Regions from separate parts of the Winslowiella toletana genome, predicted to be linked through region 3. Evidence: riboswitches for the same ligand, from Rfam matches in the RefSeq annotation. Region 3 holds a riboswitch; each other region holds the start of a gene.
What was found. Region 3 has a riboswitch for thiamine pyrophosphate ahead of RIN69_RS14295 (TenA family protein). Riboswitches for the same ligand answer to the same signal wherever they lie in the genome.

Region 1 (6,135 bases), 1.6 Mb from region 3:
CGCTCAGACGTGAGTGCAGCAACTCGCTCAGCGCCACGCAGGCATCAATTGCCGGGTGAACGCCGTAAACATCGTAATCCTCTGCCGCTGGAATCGCCTCTTCCAGTTTTTCCAGCTGGCTGTCGAAATTCACTTTGGCATCTTTCACCACCAGCGTTTCCCATACCAGATCGAGGATGCGGCGATACAGCTGAGGATCGGCAAAACCGGTCTGCTGGCAGAATGCCCAATAGTTGGGATACATACGCTCGCACAGGCAAGCCATAAAAGTAACGTGCTGCCAGCTTTCCAGCTTTTCCAGCCGCAGATGAATCGGATTACGTAACATGTTGGGATCTCATAGACATTGACGCGCGGCCTGCAGTGTACCTGAAAAGCCGCTGACTCACACCGTTAACCCTGTTGCTGCCAGCGCACGAAAGCGCTGCGCTGTGAGGCGACGGCGTCTGCCCAGCGGGTCGGTTCCGGCAGGCGATAACCCGCCATACAGTTCTCTACCCACTGTAGCGCGGTATCCAGACTGACGCGATGACCGCCTGAAACAAACAGCGGGTTACAGCGTTTTTTACTGCGCCATACCCAGCCGATCTGCTCGCCTTTATCCAGCAGCGGCTGACGGGAGCCCGGTTCTTCATCAAGCGGCTCAAAACGACCGCACAGACGTCGCTTTGCCACGCCAATGGTCGGCACATCCACCAGCAGCCCAAAATGGCTGGCAACGCCCAAGCGTCGCGGATGCGAAATGCCGTGACCATCGACCAGCACCAAGTCGGGTCGATGCTCCAGCATCTGCCAGGCAGCCAGTAGCGCAGGATATTCTCGGAAGGAGAGGAAGCCCGGAATATAGGGCATGGTGGTGGCGATGCGCGCCACCTTGTATTCAACCAGTTTTAACGAAGGATATTCCAGTATGACCAGCGCCGCGCGGGTAACCTCACCCTGCTGCTCGAATCCGACATCCGCGCCAGCAATCAGGCGCGGCGGCAAACAGTCAAAGTCATCGTGGCGAACCACTTCCGCTGCACGGGCCAGCTGCTCAGCGCGCAGCGCCTGAATATCCATGCTTACTCCTGATGGTAAGGACGCGATAACGCGTGTACTGCCTCCACAAAGGCACCGGCATGCTCTGGTGGCACATCCTGATGAATACCGTGCCCCAGGTTAAATACATGGCCGTTACCCTTACCGAAGCCTTGCAGAATGCCAGCAACTTCCTGCTGAATGCGTTCTGGCGAAGCATAAAGCATCGACGGGTCCATATTGCCCTGTAACGCGACTTTGTCACCGACGCGACGACGCGCATCGGCGATATCAGTCGTCCAGTCCAGGCCCAGCGCATCACAACCGGTTGCCGCCATCTCTTCCAGCCACTGACCGCCGCCTTTAGTAAACAGCGTTACCGGCACACGGCGGCCTTCGTTTTCATGCAGCAGGCCGTCGACGATTTTATGCATGTAGTACAGGGAGAAATCACGATAGTCGCGACCGGTCAGCACGCCACCCCAGGTATCAAAAATCATCAGCGACTGCGCACCCGCACGGATCTGAGCGTTCAGATACAGCGTGACGCTATCTGCCAGCTTATCCAGCATCAGATGCAGCGTTTCCGGCTCGGCATACATCATTTTTTTGATTTTGGTGAAGGCTTTGCTGCTGCCGCCTTCAACCATGTAGGTCGCCAGCGTCCACGGACTGCCGGAGAAACCAATCAGCGGCACTTCACCCTGCAGGTTTTTACGAATGGTGCGTACAGCGTTCATCACGTAACCCAGTTCGTGCTCCGGGTCCGGGATTGGCAGTTTTTCCACATCGGCGCGACAGGTAATCGGCGATGAGAAACGTGGGCCTTCACCGGTTTCGAAGTAGAGCCCTAAGCCCATCGCATCAGGAATGGTCAGGATATCGGAGAACAGGATCGCCGCATCAAGCGGATAACGTCGCAGTGGTTGCAGCGTGACTTCACACGCCAGCTCGGCATTCTTGCACAGTGACATAAAGTCACCCGCCACTGCGCGAGTGGCTTTGTACTCTGGCAAATAACGTCCTGCCTGACGCATCATCCATACCGGGGTGATATCAACGGGCTGGCGCAGCAGAGCACGCAGGTAACGATCGTTCTTCAATTCACTCATCATCAGACTCTCTCAAAAACAGGTGCTCAGTATATCACTCATTGCGCTTCGGCGCGGCACAGTGCAACAGTATCCTCAATCAGCCGACGGGCCACCGTACCCGGCGGCGGTAACAGCGGCAGCTCGTCATAGCGATACCAGCCAGCGTCAATCAGCTCTTTACCATCGTGCTGCAACTCACCGGCATCGTATTCGGCCATAAACGCCATCATCAGTGAATGAGGAAACGGCCACGGCTGCGAAGTCACGTAACGCACGTTTTTCACTTTGACGCTGCTCTCTTCCATCACTTCACGCGCCACGGCTTGCTCCAGCGTTTCGCCGACCTCAACAAATCCGGCCAGTACGGTATAAATACCGTTGCGATGGCGGGCATGCTGCGCCAGCAGTATCTCGTCGCCACGGCGAATGGCGACAATAATGCAGGGCGCGATTTGCGGATAGTAACGCTGACGACAATGGCCGCAGAGACAGGCATTTTCACTTTTGCTGTGGTGCATTTCGTGGCCGCAATAACCGCACCAGCGATGAGAGCGGAAGAATTCTGCCAGTTGGACCCCGCGCCCCGCCAGTTGAAACAACCCGACATCCTGATCGATAATTTGCCGTACCGATCCCATATTTTCCGCGCGGTTCTCGCGGATCAACCACACCTTTTCACCCTGCCATTCACCGATCAGCGATCCTTTCGATCCTGTCAGCCCGAAAGTTTCCGCATTACCGTGCGGCAGATCCCCCTTCGGTAACCAAAGTTTCTGCTCATGGCTGACAACCCACCAGCCAGCGTCTACGCTTGAGATCTCATGTTCCATAAAATTTGTTATCCTTTGCTTTAACAGGCACTCTGTAGTACTGATGTTAAGTATTCGGAAAGATGCTTATAACTATAATACCCAAAGTAGCAGGGTATTTACTCAACGGAGTTGATCATGCTTAACCAGTTAGATGCTCTGGCCGCACGCGTCGGTGGTAGTAATGAACTGGTGGATCTCTGGTTAAATGCCCGCAGACCGCTACTGGCCGCCTATTATCAGTTAGTGGGTATGAAGCCTAACAAAGATCCACTAACCGTACTTGACGATGAAGCTCTGGATAACTTTTGTCAGAGACTGGTGGACTACCTTTCCACCGGACACTTCAATATTTACGAACGTATCATTGATGAACTGCAGGGTGATAGCCCGCTGATTGCGGCTTCCCAGATTTATCCGGCGCTGCAGGCCAACACTGAACGCATCATGGATTATTACGATACTCACCTGGAAACGGCGATTGATGATGACAACTGTCTGGAATTCCAGCAGGCATTATCCGGCGTCGGTGAAGCGCTTGAAGCACGCTTTACTCTTGAAGATAAGCTGATTCAGCTCGCCTTCGACCACAAATTGCGCCCACAGCCAGCGGCCAATGAGCCTGCTCTGGTTCGTCCGGCGTAAGGTTGCTCAGGTAGTAAATTTGTTGTAGTTTGCCAAAAGCCCCCCTATGCTGGAGGGGCTATTTTTTGGTTGTGTTTTATACGACCAACATCTTGTCGGAGTGCCCCCCGGGGCTGAGACCGTTAATTCGGGATCCGCGGAACCTGATCAGGTTAGTACCTGCGAAGGGAACAAGAGTAAACAATCTTTTTCGGTGTTTGCCGACACGTCGTCACACCGTCTGTTACTCCCTCCGAACTCCGGACAAGCCATTTTTCCTTGTAATCAGGATATGAGCTATGTCTACCGTTGAGAAAAAATCCCGTCGTCGTGAGCAACGCGCTCAGGCCCAACAGTTTATCGATTCCCTGCAAGGCACCGCTTTTCCCAATTCCAGACGAATTTATCTGAGCGGTTCACGCGCGGATATTCGTGTGCCAATGCGTGAAATTCAGCTGAGCCAGACCATGGTGGGTGGCAGCAAAGATCAGCCAAAATTTGAGGATAACGAGCCGGTCCCGGTGTACGACACTGCCGGTCCGTATGGCGATCCGAGCGCCAGCATTGATGTCCATACTGGCCTGGAGAAATTACGTGCCGGCTGGATTGCTGAACGTGGTGATACACAAGAGATCGACCAGCTCAGCTCAAGCTATAGCCAGCAGCGGCTGGCCGATGAAGGACTGGAGCATTTGCGCTTTGATAACCTGCCGCGCCCGAAGCGCGCGCTGGCCGGTCGCTGTGTCACCCAGTTGCACTATGCTCGCCTCGGCATCATCACGCCGGAAATGGAATTTATCGCGCTGCGGGAAAATATGGGCCGCGATCGCATCCGCGGTGAGGTTCTGCTGCAACAGCATCCCGGCAACAGTTTCGGTGCACAGCTGCCGGAAAATATCACCGCCGAGTTTGTCCGCCAGGAAGTGGCCGCAGGTCGCGCGATTATCCCGGCCAATATCAATCATCCGGAATCGGAACCGATGATTATCGGCCGTAACTTCCTGGTGAAAGTGAATGCCAATATTGGTAATTCCGCGGTCACCTCTTCGATTGAAGAGGAAGTGGAGAAACTGGTGTGGTCTACCCGCTGGGGTGCCGACACGGTAATGGATCTCTCTACCGGCCGCTATATTCACGAAACTCGCGAATGGATTTTGCGTAACAGCCCGGTGCCGATTGGTACGGTGCCGATTTATCAGGCGCTGGAGAAAGTGAATGGCATTGCCGAAGACCTTAACTGGGAAATCTTCCGCGATACGCTGCTGGAACAGGCCGAACAGGGAGTGGATTATTTTACTATTCACGCCGGTGTGCTGCTGCGCTACGTGCCAATGACCGCGAAACGTCTGACCGGTATTGTCTCACGTGGCGGATCGATTATGGCCAAATGGTGCCTGTCACATCACCAGGAGAGCTTCCTTTATCAGCATTTCCGCGACATCTGCCAGATTTGCGCCGCCTATGATATTTCGCTGTCATTAGGCGACGGCCTGCGCCCCGGCTCGATTCAGGATGCCAATGACGAAGCACAGTTTGCCGAGCTGCGTACGCTGGGTGAGTTGACGAAAATCGCCTGGGAATATGATGTGCAGGTGATGATTGAAGGTCCGGGCCATGTGCCGATGCAGATGATTCGCCGGAATATGACCGAACAGCTGGAACACTGCCATGAAGCACCGTTCTATACCCTCGGCCCGTTAACCACCGATATTGCGCCAGGCTATGACCATTTCACCTCAGGCATTGGCGCGGCGATGATTGGCTGGTTCGGCTGTGCGATGCTCTGTTACGTTACGCCTAAAGAGCATCTTGGCCTGCCAAACAAGGAAGACGTCAAACAGGGACTGATCACCTACAAAATTGCCGCCCACGCCGCCGACCTCGCCAAAGGCCATCCGGGCGCGCAGATCCGCGATAACGCCATGTCAAAAGCACGCTTCGAATTCCGCTGGGAAGATCAGTTTAACCTGGCACTGGACCCGCATACCGCCCGGGCTTACCACGATGAAACTCTGCCGCAGGAATCCGGCAAAGTGGCACATTTCTGTTCCATGTGCGGCCCGAAATTCTGCTCAATGAAGATTACCCAGGAAGTGCGTGAATATGCCGCGCAGCAAGAGGCAATGGCACAGCCGATTGAGGTCGGCATGGCGCAGATGTCGACGGAATTCCGCAGTCGCGGCGGCGAACTTTATCACCCGGCCGATGGCCTGCAACAGGAGGAAAATGTATGAGCGCGCCCTTCCCTGCCACTGAAAAAAAACTCGGGCTTTATCCAGTGGTCGACAGTGTGGAATGGATTGCCCGCTTGCTGGACGCGGGTGTTCGCACCATCCAGTTGCGGATAAAAGATCAGCCTGACGAGGCAGTAGAACCGGCGATAGCTGCAGCCATCGCGCTGGGTAAACGCTATCGCGCACGTTTGTTTATCAATGATTACTGGCAGCTGGCAATTAAACATAACGCTTACGGCGTGCATCTCGGTCAGGAGGATCTGGATGTGGCCGATTTAGCCGCAATACGCAATGCCGGGCTGCGGCTGGGCCTTTCCACCCACGACGACGCTGAGCTGGATCGGGCGCTTGCCG
Region 2 (6,135 bases), 160 kb from region 3:
ATGCCGATGCCGCCGAAAATGCTCTGCGCCGCCACTTACAACAGATGATTTTCTCGATTACGCCGATTGCCGAACAGAACAGCGACTGGTTCGAACAGCCTTAACGATTACTTTTCCACGGGCGGCGCTTTCGCCGCCCGAAGAGCCGTTAAGCGATAGTCACATCTTTCGACAGATAGACATCCTGTACCGCATTAATTAGCGCTACGCCCTCTTTCATCGACTTCTTAAATGCTTTACGTCCCAGAATCAGCCCCATTCCACCGGCACGTTTATTGATCACCGCCGTCCGCACCGACTCGGCGATATCGGTATCACCGGAAGCCGCGCCACCGGAGTTAATCAGTCCGGCACGGCCCATGTAGCAGTTGGCTAACTGGTAACGTACCAGATCAATCGGATTTTCACTGGTCAGTTTGCTGTAAACGCGCTCATCGGTATAGCCGAAATTGACCGCCTGATAACCGCCGTTATTTTCCGCCATTTTCTGCTTGACGATATCTGCGCCAATCGTTGCCGCCAGATGGTTGGCCTGCCCGGTGAGATCCGCACTGGCGTGATAATCAGTGCCGTCTTTTTTAAACGCGTTATTACGCAGATAGGCCCACAGTACGGTAACCATTCCCAGCTCATGCGCACGTTCAAAAGCGGCAGAGATCTCTTCAATCTGGCGGCGCGACTGTTCAGAACCGAAATAGATAGTGGCACCGACGGCAACCGCGCCGAGGTTAAACGCCTGCTCGACGCTGGCGTACAGCGTCTGGTCGTACTGGGTCGGATAACTTAGCGTCTCATTGTGATTCAGCTTGACCAAAAACGGGATGCGGTGCGCATAGCGGCGCGATACCGAGGCCAGCACGCCATAGGTGGAAGCCACACAGTTACAACCGGCTTCAATCGCCAGTTCAACAATATTTTTGGGGTCAAAATAGAGCGGATTAGCCGCAAACGAGGCCGCCGCCGAATGCTCTACTCCCTGATCAACGGGCAAAATCGACAGATAGCCGCTGCCTGCCAGGCGCCCGGTGTTGTACAACGTTTGCATATTGCGTAACACGACTGGAGAACGGTTGTTATCGATCATTACGCGATCGACATAATCCGCGCCGGGTAAATACAGGCTTTCGGCTGGAATGGTCATGCAGCGATGTTGCAGAAGTTGATCAGCTTCTTTACCCAATAACTGTACGATGTCCGTCATGCTAACTCCTGAAAGATAAGTGATGGGCCGAATTTCTTCGGCCCGACCGGTCGACTGTCGCCGCCCCAACAAAGCCTGGCCCAAAACATACGCTTAAGGCAAACTGCTGACTCCATTTTTCAGAACGATTCGCAGGTAATAATCGCCGTTTTGGTATACCGCTCTACCACCAGCGGTAAAAATGGTGTACTGGCCCAATGCCGCCGCCCACTTCCAGCGAATCCGCATGTTCCAGCGCGCCCTGCAGCCAGTGTTTGGCTACTTCAACCGTGGCTGGCCAGCTTTCATGGCGCGGGCGCAGCGCTGCCAGCGCCGCTGACAGGCTACAACCGGTGCCGTGGGTATGACGCGTTGCCACACGCGGTGCGGTAAAGCGCTGCTCAAGATCGGCGGTGAACAGCCAGTCCGGACTTTCGTGCTCGCCGAGATGGCCGCCTTTCATCAGTACCGCCTGGCAGCCCAGCTCCAGCATCGCACGCCCTTGCGCCTGCATCTCATGCTCGTTGCGCGCCATGCGGCAATCCAGCAGTGCCGCTGCCTCGGGGATATTCGGCGTAATCAGGGAAACCTGCGGCAATAAACGCTGACGCATAGTATCAATCGCTTTTACCGACAGCAGCGGATCGCCACTTTTTGCCAGCATCACGGTATCCAGTATCACCCACGGCAGCGCCGCCTGTTGTAAACGATCGGCCACCACATCAACAATATCGCACTCCGCCAGCATGCCGATTTTAGCGCTGTCGATACGCACATCCGACAGCACCGAATCCAGCTGCGCGCCGACGAACTCCGGCTCGATACGATAAACTGACTGCACACCACGGGTATTTTGCGCCACCAGCGCGGTAATCACGCTGGCACCATAAGCACCCAGTGCCGAAAACGCCTTCAGGTCGGCCTGAATCCCTGCGCCGCCGCTGGGATCGGTACCGGCAATTGTCAGAGCGTTAATCCTTTTCATAGCCATTCATCCTTATCAAGTTGATAGAGTGCATCAAGAAAAGCGGGAATAAAGCTTCCCGGCCCATTTGCCACTGCCGCAGCACGCTCTCCGGCAGCAGAAATCACCCGGCAGGCACTGGCAACGTGGTGAATCCGCTCGCCGGGCAGCGCGGCAAACCCCGCCACTACCGCAGAAAGCGCACAGCCGGTGCCGACCACCCGAGTCATGAGCGGCGAGCCACCGGCAACACTCAGCGTGCGTGTGCCGTCAGTGACGTAATCCACCGCACCGGTTACCGCCACCACTGCGCCACTGACCTGCGCCAGCTGCTTTGCCGCCGCAATCGCTGACGCGGAATCGTGTAAGCTATCGACGCCGCGACCGCTGACGGCATGCTGCGCCAGCGCCAGAATTTCAGAGGCATTACCGCGAATCGCCGCCGGTCGCCGTTGCAACAAACGCTGGCAAAATTCACTGCGGAAAGTCAGGCCACCCACGGCGACCGGGTCCAGCGTCCAGGGTTTCTGTGACTGATTAGCAGCATCAATGGCCGCCAGCATTGCCTGCGCGCGGTCGCGGGTTAAGGTGCCAACGTTGACTAACAGGCCATCAGCGATAGCGCTGAACTGCGCGGCTTCTTCAGCATCGACGACCATCGCCGGTGACGCTCCCAGAGCCAGCAGCACATTAGCGGTAAAGGTTTGCACCACGTCGTTAGTCATACAGTGCACCAGTGGCGCATGCTGACGAAACAGAGAGAGGGATTGGGCGACGGACGCGCCAGAAACAGGCTCAGGTTGAAGATTCATAACACTCCCAACCGGCGATCAAGAAGGCGATGCACTCAGGCATCTGACTTCCCTCCGCTGGCATTATCCAGTTCAGGTTCAGCGGGTAATTCTCAGCCTTTTCTTCACAGAGCAGGCACCCCGAGTCATTGATAATTCACGCTATAATTGCTGGCGCTTACGCCAGCAGCTGATAAGAATAAAGCGCAGCTGTTCAGTTGTAAACTTATCGTCATTTTTCGCCAGCAAGGATAACGCGTTAAGCTGCTGTAATCCTTCAACACACATTTGCTCTTGCCTGTTAAGCGTAACTGACGGAATGATAGGAAATCGGACAGATGGAATCGGCTTACTCACTGGAGACTGTATGGCTAAAACAAAAATAATGCTGCTGGCAACGCTGCTGGCGACCACCAGCGTCTGTTTCGCGGCACCGGCGGTGGTGACGCCTGGCGCGGAAAAACCGTCGTATGAAATCACCGAATTTACCGCTGACTTTATCCATTACACCCTTGGTGACACCGCTCCGGCGCTCTATCGCAGTGATAAATATCAGATAAAACAGTGGCAGGTGCGTAATCTGCCAGCGCCGGATGCCGGCAGTCACTGGACCTATATGGGATCGAATTACGTACTGATTAGCGACAGCGACGGAAAAATGCTGAAAGCTTACGATGGCAATATTTTCTATCAACGCTGACCGTGCGACGCGGTTGACGCTTCCCCACTGTCTGGCTCACAGTGGGGAATAGTTTCAGTGATGAGAACGCCCTAGCGCGCCAGCGCCACGGCCTCACCCAACTGCCAGACCGCCATCGCATAATGGTTACTGTGGTTATAACGGGTAATCACATAAAAGTTTGGCAAGCCATACCAGTACTGCCAGCTTTTACCCATATCAAAACGCAGTAAACTCACCTGTTGATTGTTTTGCAACGGCACCTGCGGTTGCAGGCCAGCAGCGGCCAGTGTTGCCGGGCTGTAGCGCGTTTTAAAGCCGGTTTCCAGCCCTGGCGCCTGGCCACTGGCCGGAATCGCGATTGACTGGTTGCTCTGCCAGCCGTGCTGTTTAAAGTAGTTAGCCACGCTGCCAATGGCATCTACCGGATCCCACAGATTGATATGACCATCACCATTAAAATCTACCGCATAGTCTTTAAACGATGACGGCATAAACTGGCCGTAGCCCATCGCTCCGGCGTAAGAGCCGCGCAGATCCAGCGGATCTTTCTGCTCTTTACGCGCCATCAGCAAAAAGGTTTCCAGCTCACCGCTGAAGTATTCTGCGCGCCGTGGATAGGCAAATGACAGCGTCGCCAGCGCATCAATGATGCGGGTTTTGCCCATCACACGTCCCCAGCGCGTTTCAACACCAATAATACCGACGATAATCTCCGGCGGCACCCCATACACCTGGTAGGCTCGCGTCAGGGCATCCTGATGCTGATGCCAGAATGCTACGCCGTTTTGCACGTTATCCGGGGTGATGAATTTATTGCGATAGCGGATCCACGCCCCGTTCGGGCCGGTTGGTGGCCCATAGCTGGGTGCCTGACGATCCATCAGCCGCAGCACATAATCGAGGCGTTTGGTTTGCGCCAGTACATCATGCAGCTGCTGGCGATCGAAGCCGTGCTTACTGACCATATTATTGATAAAGCGCTCGGTTGCCGGATTGCCGGCAAAATCACCGCCTAAGGGATGAACCGCATGCGAGGGTTCGAGGACAAAACCGCCCTTTACATCGCCACGGAAAGGGTTACCTGATGCCGGCGTTTCTGGCGGGGTCGGTTTGCTGCTACAGGCAGCCAGTAAAGTGATTACTGGTAACAACGTGACAAAAGAACGCATTAAAAATCCCAATATCAGGGCCAAAAAGAGTTAAATGGTAAGCATTGCGGCGTACCGAGTACAATAAAATCCGGCAGGTGGAGAGCTAAATTTTACCAGATTTACAAATGTGCCAGCGGCAATCAAAACCACGAACAAATTCCCATGCACTATTATAGATGTCAGTTTTGCCCGCAGCTGCATTTTCAGGAGATAACAGTGCATATTCGCCCCTTTACCGAAACCGACCGCCCGTTTTTACGCACCTTGTTTTTAGCCGCACGTAAGGCCAGCTGGCACTGGCTGAACAGCAGTGACTGGCGGCTGGAAGATTTTGATGCGATTACGCTGGGGGAAACGGTTCTGGTGGCTGAACAAAATGGCCATCGACTCGGTTTTGCTGCGCTGTTGGACAACGATAATTTCCTGCACAGCCTATTTGTTGCGCCGGATGCCCAGCGCCAGGGCGTTGGCAGCGCATTACTGCATGCGGTGCAACAGCGCTTTAGCTCGACCGGCGCCCTGAAATGTCTGGCGGCAAATCAGGCGGCGTGCAAATTTTACCAGCAGCACGGCTGGAAAGTGATTTCCCGCGGCGACAGTCCGCAGGGAGAGTATCTGTTGATGCACTTTGTTTTGCCCTAAAGGCAAGGGGGAGCATGCTCCCCCCTCATATGACTGATGTTTATAAAGCCCGGAAAGCAATATCCCCTGGAATCACCTCACCCTGCCAGTAAAGCTGCGCCGCTACTGCGCCCGCCAGCTGGCGATACAGCGCGGTAAAGTCACTGTCCGGACGGCGTACTACCGTCGGCACACCGCTATCCAGATCTTCACGTAACGTGATATGCAACGGGAGCTGACTTAACAGGCGGGTATCATAGCGTTCCACCAGCTGCTGCGCGCCGCCGCTGCCGAAAATCGCTTCGTGATGACCGCAGTTGCTGCAAATATGCATACTCATATTTTCCACCACGCCCAGCACCGGAACCTGCACTTTTTCGAACATCACGATGCCCTTGCGCGCATCAATCAGTGCAATATCCTGCGGAGTGGTCACGACCAACGCACCGGTCACCGGCACATTTTGCGCCAGCGTCAGCTGGATATCACCGGTACCCGGCGGCATATCCAGAATCAGATAATCCAGTTCCGGCCACAGCGTCTCATTCAGCAGCTGCATCAATGCTTTGCTGGCCATCGGGCCGCGCCAGACCATGGCATTGTCATCAGTGACTAAATAGCCAATCGAGTTAGTCGCCAGTCCATGCGCCATAATCGGTGCCATGTGGGTGCCATCGGGCGAAGTAGGCCGCTGATCTTCAGTGCCGAGCATATTTGGCACCGAAGGTCCGTAGATATCGGCATCA
Region 3 (6,135 bases):
AAGCTGTGTGCCTGCACCGCATGGGCGATTTCGTCATGTAGCGCCGTGGGGAAATCAGCAAATGCCTCCAACAGAATTCGACGTGTTTCCACTGCCGCTTTACTGGATGCCAGATGCCGTTCAGGGTGATTTTTCGGCAGGTTAACCACGTCATGGAAATAGCTGGCGGTTAACACCACCAGCGGATTGGCTCCGGTGCCCTGCATAATCTGTTGTGCGGTTGTCCATACCCGACGCAGATGTGCCACGTCGTGGGCTTTATCATCCTGCGCCCAGTTCTGATTGAACCAGTTTTCAAATCGTGACTGCCAAGTTTCAAGCGACATAGACTTCTCCCTATAGATGGCTTGTTTGCGGCACTCTCAACATTTAACACTAAGCTGCATCCCACAGGCTGCTGGCAATACGCGCTTTTTGAATGCTGTCAGCAGGTTTATAAACCACGACTGATAACACTTTTATGACATGTAACTCACTCTTGTTGCAACTTATGTAAACCCTTTAGATAAAACGAGATTATTATCAAGTTATAGCAGTTGATTATGCTGATGACACCCCGGCATAATCATCCAGAGCGATAAGATATCCCTGTGACTGACATTGCGGCGTGAATCACAGACATTTCTTGCAGTAAGTGATTGAATGTCAGAGGGTATTGTAAGAGCCGGCGATGCAGGCGGGCAACCACAGTGAGATGCGCAATGATTAAATGGCCGTGGAAAGGAAACGCAGAGCAACAACAACTTTCATCGCTACCCTGGCAGGAAGCGCTGTCTGTCCCGCTTTTTTCGTCGCTAAACCCGGCCGAGCAGCAGGCGCTGACGACGATGGCTCAACGCTTTCTGCAGCAAAAACGCCTGGTGCCACTGCAAGATTTTGCGCTTAACGATCTACGCAGCGCGCGCATCGCTTTACTGTTCTGCCTGCCGGTATTGAATCTCGGTCTGGAATGGCTGGATGGCTTTCACGAAGTGATGATCTATCCTTCGCCCTTTGTGGTCGACGACGAGTGGCAGGATGATTTCGGCCTGGTTCACAGCGAACGCACGGTGCAATCGGGTCAGAGCTGGCAACAGGGCCCGGTTGTGCTTAACTGGCTGGATATTCAGGACTCTTTCGATGTTTCCGGCTTTAACCTGATTGTGCATGAAGTGGCGCATAAACTGGACTCCCGCGGCAGCGGCCATGCCAACGGCGTACCGGCAATTTCCTTACGCAGCGTTGCGGCCTGGGAGAAAGATCTGCATGCGGCGATGAACGCAATACAGGATGAAATCGATCTGGTCGGTGAAAATGCAACGACTATTGATGCCTACGCGGCCAGTGACCCGGCGGAATGCTTTGCGGTGCTTTCGGAGTACTTCTTCAGTGCACCTGAATTATTACACCATCGTTTTCCTGCACTTTATCAGCGTTTCAGTCAGTTTTATCTGCAGGACCCGCTTAGCCGCATCGATAACTGGCAGCAGCAAGATGACAACAGCGAAACTGCTCACTAAGCGGCCGCTTTGCTGTAAACGTAGCCAGTTGAAAGCTAGACTGTTTTTTGCTGTTGACACACTGTCGGCCAGTCGCTAATATTCGCCCCGTTCCAACAATTCCTCTGTAGTTCAGTCGGTAGAACGGCGGACTGTTAATCCGTATGTCACTGGTTCAAGTCCAGTCAGGGGAGCCATATTTGAGAAGCCCGCTCAGGGAAACCTGAGCGGGCTTTTTGCTTGCTGGCTTTCACAATAGTAATGGGTTGCAAGCGTGTCACAGGTAATCGATGACGTAACTCAGAATGAACTGACGTTGATGATTTCGCTATCCAATCACCAACGCAGGAATACCCACTGCCTTACAACTTCGCATTAATAGCTTAAGCCGGGATAAAATCACTTCCCTCTTAAGCGACGGGATAATTTTTTTAATTTTTCTTTTGTCGAGATCAAATGAAAAACAACGCCTTTACCAGAAAAGTTTATACCATACTTATTTCTGAGAGTGTAAATGTCGTTTGCCTGGCAAATCTTCAGACTTCCTTTGAAGGATAAATCGATAACTTTTATTTCATCATTTCTGGTTTGAATAAAATTCTCCGGATGAATGTCATTGGATGCCAGACCAACCTGATGCAGGTCAGTAATGCATTGCTTCACACGGTAAGAATTTTCTCGGTCAATAGCTTTCAGCGGAGTGCCCTCAATGTATTCATACAGAGCATAGACGTCTACGCATTGTCTGAACTTCACTTTCTCGGCCACGTAATAGAGTTGTGGAGTGCAGGCACGCTGGTCTTTCCTCAGGCTGTACAGCTTCTTCATTAATCTTGAATAGAATGAACCAAATATAATACTCTGAATCCTTTTCTCCAGGCGCAAATCTATTTCTTTGTCATTTTTTAAGATGAATTTTTTCGAGTTAAACTCAATCAGTTCCACAGTACGAAGCTCATGACCGCTATTGAGTCTTGCCCCCTGAATTTCATTATTAAAGTACTTGTGCATCAACGCACTGATATCCATGTTCGATTCATTTATATAAATCGAGTATCCGTTTACTTTTCGTTTAGATATGGGCATTGCTTTACCTGTATATCATGCTAAACCCTCTTCTCCCGCCGAATATTCATACAAATATCTGCGCAGATGTGGTTTTTCACATCACGTTGCTGTGTTTTGAGTTGGGCTGAATTTAAATAAAGAGTAGCTGATGAGGTCATTATTGTTGAACATTTGATGCTTAATTATTCGGTATTAATGAATCAGGTATTTCCGCTTTCTTAATCGCAGAGTCATTGACGGTTTCTTAAGCTCTGCCTGACACAATACGTTATGCGGTAAGCAAAAGCAGATCTGGCGAACAGAACACCCGAACACCCGAACACCCGGCGATTGTAATCAAAAAATAAATATCGTATAACAAGCGACTCCGAGGGGTGTCCTGTAATGGGCTGAGATGGCGTAAGCCGAACCCTTTGAACCTGATCTGGGTCATGCCAGCGAAGGGACGGGTTGGTAGTCTGCACTTGCCATTCAGCTCATCGCGCCCGGATCTCCACACACTTTTGGAGGTCCCATGTTAACCACCATGTTCGATACCGGTCTCTACGGACGACTGCGCCAGCAGGCAGGCAGCCACTGGCAGAACTATGTTGCACATCCCTTTATCCAGCAACTGGCCGTCGGTACGCTGGACCAGAGCGCTTTTCGTCGCTATCTGACGCAGGATTATCTGTTTCTGATCCACTTCGCCCGCGCTTACGCCCTGCTGGTATACAAAATGCGCACCCTGCCCGATATTCGCGCCGCCAGCGCATCTCTGAATGCCATCGTGTCGGAGTTGCCGCTACACGTCGGCTATTGCGCTGAATGGGGCCTTCGCGAAGCAGAAATGGCCGCACAACCCGAAGCGATGGAAACCATCAATTACACCCGCTATGTGCTGGATATCGGCCAGTCTGGCGATGCGCTTGAGCTGCTGGTGGCGCTGATGCCCTGCGTTGCGGGTTATGCCGAAATTGGTCTGCGTCTGTTGGACGATCCGAAGACGGTAATGGAGGGAAATCCTTATGCCCGCTGGATGCAAAACTATGGTGATAGCGACTATCTGGCGGGAGTACAGCGCGCGCTTGATCTGCTGGAGCGCACTGGTCAACAGCGTGGTGCGGCAAGCCGCTTCAGTAGTTTATCGACTATCTTTACCACCGCGACCCAGCTTGAAGCAGCATTCTGGCAAATGGGGCTAAATGCAACGGCAGATCGGGTTAATACGCGATGAAAACATCCGTTCCCGCGCCACCCGGTATTCAGGTGCGCAACCTGTCGCTACATTTTGGCCAGCAGCTGATTTTCAATTCGCTCAGTTTTGATATCGACAGCGGCAGTTTTGTTGCCTTGCTCGGCCCCAGCGGCGTGGGTAAAACCAGCCTGTTGAGGATTATTGCCGGGCTGGCACAACAAAGCTCCGGTACGGTATGCGGCAGCGACGGGCAACCGCTGACCGGCCGTATTGCATGGATGGGTCAGCAGGATCTGCTCTATCCATGGCTGACGGTAAGTGAAAATATTGCGCTGGCCGCGCGCCTGCGCGGTGAAAAAGTCGACTCGGCCTGGGTCGACTTTCTGCTGGAACGTGTCGGACTGGCCGGAAAGCAGGCTCTGTTGCCAGCCGCACTGTCGGGCGGCATGCGTCAGCGGGTTGCCATCGCCCGTACGCTGTATCAACGTCAGCCGATTGTGCTGATGGATGAACCCTTTTCTGCTCTCGATACCCTTACCCGCGCCAAAATCCAGGCACTGGCGGCTGAACTGCTGGCCGATCATACCGTGCTGCTGATTACTCACGATCCGATGGAGGCCTGTCGTCTCAGCCACCGTCTGATGACGCTTTCCGGCCAGCCGGCGCAGATTGACACTACGCTGATGGTTGCCGGAACGCCGCCGCGCGCGCCCGACGATCCTCACCTTTTGCACAGCCAGGGAAAATTATTACAGCAACTGGTCAGAGAAGCATGAAGGGGCTGACGGTTTTCGCCGGTTTTATTCTGCTGTGGTGGCTGATCACTTTTACTGATATCCCCGCCTTTCTGCTGCCATCACCGCTGGCGGTTGCGCTGGCGCTGTGGAACGGCCACGCTTTTTTACTGCACCACACGCTGATTACCGCGGCAGAAATGCTAAGCGGCCTGCTGCTGGGCGTTCTGCTTGGCGCAATGCTGGCACTGGCGATGACTTTTTCTTCGTGGCTGCAACGCTGGCTGATGCCGGTGGTGGTGACCAGCCAGGCAATACCGGTGTTTGCGCTGGCCCCGCTACTGGTGCTGTGGTTCGGCTTTGGCATCAGCGCCAAAGTGGCGATGGCGGTACTGGTGATCTTCTTTCCGGTGGTTTCAACCTTTTTCGACGGCCTGCGTCAGGTGAATAACGATTATCTCGACCTCGCTCGCACCATGGGCGCGTCACGCTGGGCGCAGCTGCGCCATGTGCGGCTGATGGCTGCACTACCGGCTTTTGGCTCCGGGCTACGCATGGCGGCGGCCGTCGCGCCGATCGGCGCAATTATTGGTGAATGGGTCGGATCGGCGGAAGGTCTGGGCTATCTGATGCTGAATGCCAATGCGCGCATGCAAACCGATCTCTGTTTTGCTGCACTGTTTATCCTGGTGGTAATGACCGTCTCGCTGTGGAAAACGGTGGATATCCTGATTCGTCGCCTGATTCGCTGGGCGCCAGAAAATCTTTCACAATCAAAATAAAAGGCCCCGTGATGAAAAAAAGCTTATTTGCGCTGATGCTCAGCGCCGTGATGGCAACTCAAGCCACTGCTGCTGAGAAAATTACGCTGGTACTCGACTGGTATATCAATCCCGATCACGCGCCGATTATCGTCGCTGAGCAAATGGGTGCCTTCAAACAACACGGGCTGGAAGTCAGAATTGTGCCGCCTTCCGACCCGGCGCTGCCGCCGCGGCTGGTCGCGGCCGGACAAGCCGATCTCGCCATTACTTACCAGCCACAGCTGCATTTTTTCGCCGATCAGGGTTTACCGTTAGTGCGCGTCGGCACCTTAATCAACACGCCGCTGAATACCTTGATTACGCTGGATAAAAGCATCAGTACGCCGGGAGATTTGAAAGGGAAGAAAGTGGGTTTCTCCGTCAGCGGTATCGAAGAAGCCACCGTTGCCACCATGCTGCGCCATGAAAAACTCAAGGCGGATGAGATTAAATTGATCAATGTTAATTTCCAGCTGACCAGCGCGTTAATGGCAGGCCAGGTTGATGCGATTATTGGCGGTTATCGCAATATTGAAGCGCTGGAACTGGCGCTACATGGAAAAGAACCGGTGGTGTTTAATGTCGAGGATTATGGCGTTCCGGCTTACGACGAGCTGATTATTGTTGCCAATAAAAACGCTGTTAATCAGCCAAAAATCAAAAAATTCCTCGCGGCACTGAAGCAAGGTAATGAATACCTGCAAGCGCATCCCGAGGAGAGCTGGAACCATTTCGCCGCCAGCCACGCAGAACTGAATACCGAACTGAACCGGCTGGCATGGCAAAAAACTTTGCCGCTGTTTGCCAGCGATCCGGCAACGCTCGACAGCGCGCGCTACCAGGCCTATGAGCAGTTTTTGTTTGATAATAAACTG

Region 1: it holds a riboswitch for thiamine pyrophosphate, as region 3 does, so the genes downstream of both, thiC (phosphomethylpyrimidine synthase ThiC) here and RIN69_RS14295 (TenA family protein) in region 3, are expected to answer to the same signal.
Region 2: it holds a riboswitch for thiamine pyrophosphate, as region 3 does, so the genes downstream of both, thiM (hydroxyethylthiazole kinase) here and RIN69_RS14295 (TenA family protein) in region 3, are expected to answer to the same signal.

Annotation. Positions count from the first base shown of each region.
Region 1 is NZ_CP134152.1:4,604,667-4,610,801, forward strand. Features, by position in the region: gene RIN69_RS20900 (YjaG family protein) at 1-328, opposite strand, end outside; gene nfi (deoxyribonuclease V) at 394-1,062, opposite strand; gene hemE (uroporphyrinogen decarboxylase) at 1,065-2,132, opposite strand; gene nudC (NAD(+) diphosphatase) at 2,171-2,944, opposite strand; gene rsd (sigma D regulator) at 3,062-3,568, shown strand; TPP riboswitch at 3,655-3,755, shown strand; gene thiC (phosphomethylpyrimidine synthase ThiC) at 3,847-5,781, shown strand; gene thiE (thiamine phosphate synthase) at 5,778-6,135, shown strand, end outside.
Region 2 is NZ_CP134152.1:3,178,212-3,184,346, forward strand. Features, by position in the region: gene RIN69_RS14975 (GntR family transcriptional regulator) at 1-104, shown strand, start outside; gene fbaB (class I fructose-bisphosphate aldolase) at 149-1,201, opposite strand; gene thiD (bifunctional hydroxymethylpyrimidine kinase/phosphomethylpyrimidine kinase) at 1,365-2,165, opposite strand; gene thiM (hydroxyethylthiazole kinase) at 2,162-2,956, opposite strand; TPP riboswitch at 2,989-3,089, opposite strand; gene RIN69_RS14995 (RcnB family protein) at 3,303-3,635, shown strand; gene mltB (lytic murein transglycosylase B) at 3,707-4,786, opposite strand; gene RIN69_RS15005 (GNAT family N-acetyltransferase) at 4,985-5,410, shown strand; gene apbC (iron-sulfur cluster carrier protein ApbC) at 5,451-6,135, opposite strand, start outside.
Region 3 is NZ_CP134152.1:3,018,252-3,024,386, forward strand. Features, by position in the region: gene RIN69_RS14275 (phosphohydrolase) at 1-326, opposite strand, end outside; gene mtfA (DgsA anti-repressor MtfA) at 702-1,499, shown strand; tRNA gene RIN69_RS14285 (tRNA-Asn) at 1,600-1,675, shown strand; gene RIN69_RS14290 (lipopolysaccharide core heptose(II) kinase RfaY) at 1,878-2,507, opposite strand; TPP riboswitch at 2,907-3,009, shown strand; gene RIN69_RS14295 (TenA family protein) at 3,061-3,762, shown strand; gene RIN69_RS14300 (ABC transporter ATP-binding protein) at 3,759-4,499, shown strand; gene RIN69_RS14305 (ABC transporter permease) at 4,496-5,239, shown strand; gene RIN69_RS14310 (ABC transporter substrate-binding protein) at 5,251-6,135, shown strand, end outside.